Regions from separate parts of the Comamonas sp. GCA5 genome, predicted to be linked through region 1. Evidence: predicted binding sites of a transcription regulator. Region 1 holds the regulator's gene; the other holds the start of a gene.
The links. Region 1 encodes FNR, which switches genes on or off when oxygen is low (the NO sensors DNR and NnrR bind a similar motif). Its sites were predicted from a motif close to TTGATNNNNATCAA; they were not measured.
Positions count from the first base shown of each region.

Region 2: a site for FNR is predicted at 1,414-1,427, ahead of dsrO (sulfate reduction electron transfer complex DsrMKJOP subunit DsrO). Genes of this name have one in related genera too.

Region 1 covers NZ_JAZHFR010000012.1:22,758-25,145, reverse strand. The annotation lists gene hemN (oxygen-independent coproporphyrinogen III oxidase) at 1-394, opposite strand, end outside; gene fnr (fumarate/nitrate reduction transcriptional regulator Fnr) at 600-1,325, shown strand; gene SJH88_RS04850 (hypothetical protein) at 1,395-1,700, opposite strand; gene SJH88_RS04845 (FixH family protein) at 1,946-2,233, opposite strand; gene ccoG (cytochrome c oxidase accessory protein CcoG) at 2,309-2,388, opposite strand, start outside.
Region 2 covers NZ_JAZHFR010000003.1:95,766-98,153, forward strand. The annotation lists partial or broken gene nrfD (NrfD/PsrC family molybdoenzyme membrane anchor subunit) at 1-561, opposite strand, end outside; gene dsrO (sulfate reduction electron transfer complex DsrMKJOP subunit DsrO) at 573-1,355, opposite strand; gene SJH88_RS01605 (NAD(P)/FAD-dependent oxidoreductase) at 1,711-2,388, shown strand, end outside.

The DNA.
Region 1 (2,388 bases):
GCATCTGCCACAGCTCACGCAACTCGTCATCGGACAGGAACGTGGGCGTTCCTCCGCCGACATGGAACTGGCTGACCACCTGCCCCCGCCCGCAGTGCTGCAGGTGCAGATCGACCTCGCGCTCCAGATAGCGCATGTACGTGGCCGCACGCTCATGGTGCTTGGTCACGATCTTGTTGCACGCGCAGTAATAGCACAGCGATTCGCAAAACGGGATGTGCACATACAGCGACATCGGCTGCTTGGCAGCCGCAGCGACTTTGCGTTGCTTCAGAGCCAAGATATAGTCGCTATCACCAAACGCTTCCACAAACCTGTCTGCTGTGGGGTAAGAGGTATAGCGTGGACCAGGTACGTCGTAACGACGCAGGAGTTCGGGTGTGACGACAGTCATGAATCTTTTTTCCTTGATTGTTAGACTGTGCACCAATGGCCCGCAACCATCCTTGACGTGAATCAAGAGGTCTGCGATCAAGCAATGCCACAATTTTGACAAGCATCATTCACCGCAATCCCAGTTGTAACAGCTTCTTTTTTTACCGACTTTTAACGCACCGCGTGACCCGCAAGATCGCCTGCACCACGCCGCGTCCGAGTACATGACCCCTCCAACCATCAAAGTAACCTGTTCCAACTGCAACCTGCGCGAGCTGTGCATGCCCGCGGGGCTGAGTGAGCAGCAGTTGCAGCGCATCGACGAAATTGTGGCCACCCGCCGCAAGGTCAAGCGCGGCGGCACGCTGTTCCGCAACGGGGAGCCCTTCACATCGCTGTATGCCATCCGCACAGGCTTTTTCAAGACCTGCGTGGCTACCGAAGATGGTCGCGACCAGGTGACAGGCTTTCAGATGGCCGGCGAGATCATTGGTCTGGATGGCATCGTGCATGACCACCACACCTGCGATGCAGTGGCCCTGGAAGATGCCGAAGTGTGCGTGATGCCGTTTGACGGGCTGGAGGAGGTGTCGCGCGAAGTGACGGCCCTGCAGACCCACGTGCACAAGGTCATGAGCCGCGAGATCGTGCGCGAGCACGGCGTGATGCTGCTGCTGGGCAGCATGCGCGCTGAGGAACGCCTGGCGGCCTTCATCCTGAATCTGGTGCAGCGTCTGCACGCACGCGGCTTCTCGTCGTCGGAACTGGTGCTGCGCATGACGCGCGAAGAGATCGGCAGCTACCTGGGCCTGAAGCTGGAGACGGTCAGCCGCACTTTCTCGAAGTTCGTCGAAGAAGGTATGGTGGAGGTCAAACAACGCCACGTGCGCATTCTTGATACCGCCGCGCTGCAACGCCTGGTTAACAGCCACCAAGACTGCAACAAATAACCACTGCCGCTGCCTCAGAGCAGGTCCACGAAAAAAGCCTTCCTGCATCAACAGGAAGGCTTTTTTCATTCAAGCGTTGTTGGGATAGCAGGCTTGCAGCCGCTCGGGGTCGCCAAGCCCAGTCGACGGCGCCTGGGCTTGGGCATTGACCGCTGCGCTGGGCAGGGCCAGCACCATGGTCATCCAGCCGGCCACGGCGAAGACCGCCCAGAACGCAAAGAATGCCAGGGTGTAGATGGCCGTGCGCGACAGCTCCACCGTCTGCCCCATCCACAGCATGTCGTGCGGGTCAAACGCCGCAAAGACCAGCATCTCCATCACGCCGGCCGCCACAAAGGCCGGCCAGCCAATCCACATCCAGCGTCGTGTCCACATAAAAGCACTCCTTCGCAAGAGGTTGTACCTAAATTGTGTCCACAGCCGCTGAACCATGCTTGTGGGACAAACACTGAATAAAAAAACATAGCTGCCAGCGCTTGATTCCATTGAATTTCAAATAGTTTTCTATTTGAAACCTACTGATTACATGCGCCAGCAGCTATGTTTTAAGCCAATCCCCTCTGCGCGGTCATGCCCCCGTGCTGCCGAGAACAGCACAAACGGCCTGTCAGCGCGCCGCATCACTTGGGTGCCAGGTTGGGCAAATCGTCCGCAGGGGTGGCGGCGTGGTTGCGCACCGCGTGCGCAGGCGCATGGCTTTTGTCCGGGTTGCGCAATTGCTCGTTGATGTTCACGCCCTTCTGGTAATAGTCGGGGTCCACAACCGGATCCGCGCCACGCGTGGCAATGACCAAGGTGACAATGCCCGCCACCACCACGATGGCAGGACCTGCCAGCACCAGCCACACATGGCCGAACTTCCACCAGGGAGCGGTCGAGACTTCGGGCTTCATTTCAGCTTGAGACATCCTAGACTTTCTGAGAAATAAACAAACACCGCGCACAGTGCCCGAGGGGGCCGTGCGCCAGACCCGCATCCACGGTCAACGCGGCACCAGGAACACGGATTTTTCGGACACCCGGCCCTCACCGCTGCGCGCGTCGATGTCGAACACGATGTGGT
Region 2 (2,388 bases), on a different contig from region 1:
CGGCGCGCAGCGGGGTGGGCAGAAAGCGTTCCAGCACCAGGGTGCAGCCGACGGTGGCCAGCCAGCCGGTCAGGGCCAGGTTGAGGGGCACCCACAGCGTGTTCCACAGTGGCCGCGAGCGGATCACCATCATTTCCGCGCCGGTGTAGACCGTGATGCTCAGCGCCGACAGCACCAGCAGCGGGGCAATGGCGCGCATCCAGCCCGGGCGGCCCAGCCACCAGCTGGCCAGCAGGGCCACGCTGAGGGTGACGAACACCGGCAGCAGCAGCGCCCCCACGGACATCCACGACCAGGGCGTGAAGTGCGCGTAGAAGTGCCAGAAGCGGGCTGGCTGGTGCAGGTCGGCCAGCAGCGACACGGGGGCCGCGACCACGCTGACCGCCAGGGTCAGCAGCAGGGCGGGCAGCACGCGCTGGCTGGGCTGCCGGGTGCGCCGAACACGCAGGCGCAGGCCAGCAGGGCTGCGCCCGTGGCCACGCCCACCAGAAAGAAATACTGCACGGCCCAGGGCAGCCAGGCGGCTTCGTAGGCGGGGGTCAGGAGTTCAATGATCTGCATCGTGGGCTCCTTCAATGTTCAGCCACCAGGCGCACGCTGGCCTGGCCGTCGATGCCGTGGACAAAGGCCTCGGGCAGGCCGATGTAGAACACGCGTGGGGCGGTGTTCATCTCGGGCTTGAGCACCTTGAGCTCGTCCTGGTGCTCGGTCATGCGCTGGTTGATGGCGCTGTGCGGGTCGTTCAGGTCGCCGATCACGCGTGCACCGCCCACGCAGCTTTCCACGCAGGCGGGCAGCAGCCCGGCCTCCAGCCGGTGCTCGCAGAAGGTGCACTTGTCGGCGGTCTGAGTCTCGTGGTTGATGAAGCGCGCGTCGTAGGGGCAGGCCTGCACGCAGTAACCGCAGCCCACGCAGCGCTCGTTGTCCACCAGCACGATGCCGTCGGTGCGCTGGAAGGTGGCCTGCACGGGGCACACGGGCACGCAGGGCGGCTCGTCACAGTGGTTGCACAGCCGGGGCAGGCTGACCATGGCGGGGGCGCTGCCGCCGGGTTGTTCCACCTCGTACTGCAGCACGGTGGTGCGGAACTGGCCAATCGGCGGGTGGTTCTCGACCGAGCAGCTCACCGTGCAGGCCTGGCAGCCGATGCACTTGCGCATGTCCACCAGCATGCCAAAGCGCTTGCCCGGCATGCCCGGGCGGCGTGCGGGCTGAAAGCCGGGGTCACCCGGCAGGGCCGCCTGGGCGGTTCCGGCCAGACCGAAGGTGGTGGCCAGGGCCACCAGTTCCTGCAGAAAAGTGCGTTTGCTGGTGCCCTGGTTCTGCATCAGGGGGGAGGGGTTGGGATCTGCCATCGTTTTCACATCCATCGTTGGGTGATGGCATTGTTGGACGCCTTGCCAGGGTGCCGGTTTGACTTGCATCAATCAATCTAAGTTATTGATTTAATTGAAATTTTGCAAAAAACTTCCTATTTTTGAATGTAAGAATTAAGAAAGTATTAAAAGCGGCGACAACCGGTTGGGCCGGGCGGTGCAACACGTTTCGGGGGCCATGCAGCGGTGGCCTGAAGCTGGCCGAAAGGGCCCCGCAGTGGTGGGAGAATGGGCCCTGGCGCTGCAAGGGCGTCAAGCGGCAGCGGCGCCACCGGCGGCCTGAATCAGGCGGGTGGGCCGTGTGCATCCATACCAATAAAGGGAGAGACAGAACATGGTCGATCAGGTGCAAACCGTGGTCATTGGCGCGGGGGTGGTAGGGCTGGCCGTGGCCCGCGCCCTGGCGCAGACAGGGCGTGAAGTGGTGGTGCTGGAGGCGGCCGACGCCATTGGCACGGGCACCAGCTCGCGCAACAGCGAGGTGATCCATGCCGGTATCTATTACCCGGCCGGCTCGCTCAAGGCCCGGCTGTGCGTGCGGGGCAAGGAACTGCTGTACACCTACTGCGCCGAGCGTGGGGTGGAGTTCCGCCGCTGTGGCAAGCTGATCGTGGCGACCAGCGCCGAGCAGGTGGCGCAGCTGGAGGGGATCCGCCAGAAGGCCGCCGCCAACGGCGTGGACGACCTGCTGATGCTGACCCGCGCGCAGGCCCAGGCGCTGGAGCCTGCGCTGGCCTGCCACGCCGCGCTGCTGTCGCCCAGCACCGGCATCGTCGACAGCCATGGCCTGATGCTGGCGCTGCAGGGCGATCTGGAACATGCGGGCGGCGCCGTGGCGCTGCTGTCCCCGCTGGCGTCGGCCCAGGTGGAAGAGGGCGGGATTTTGCTGCGCACCGAGGACGGCACCGAGCTGCTGGCGCAGGAAGTGGTGAACGCCGCAGGCCTGTGGGCCCCGGGCGTGGCGGCCCGCATCCAGGGGCTGGATGCCGCCCATGTGCCCACGGCCTATTAC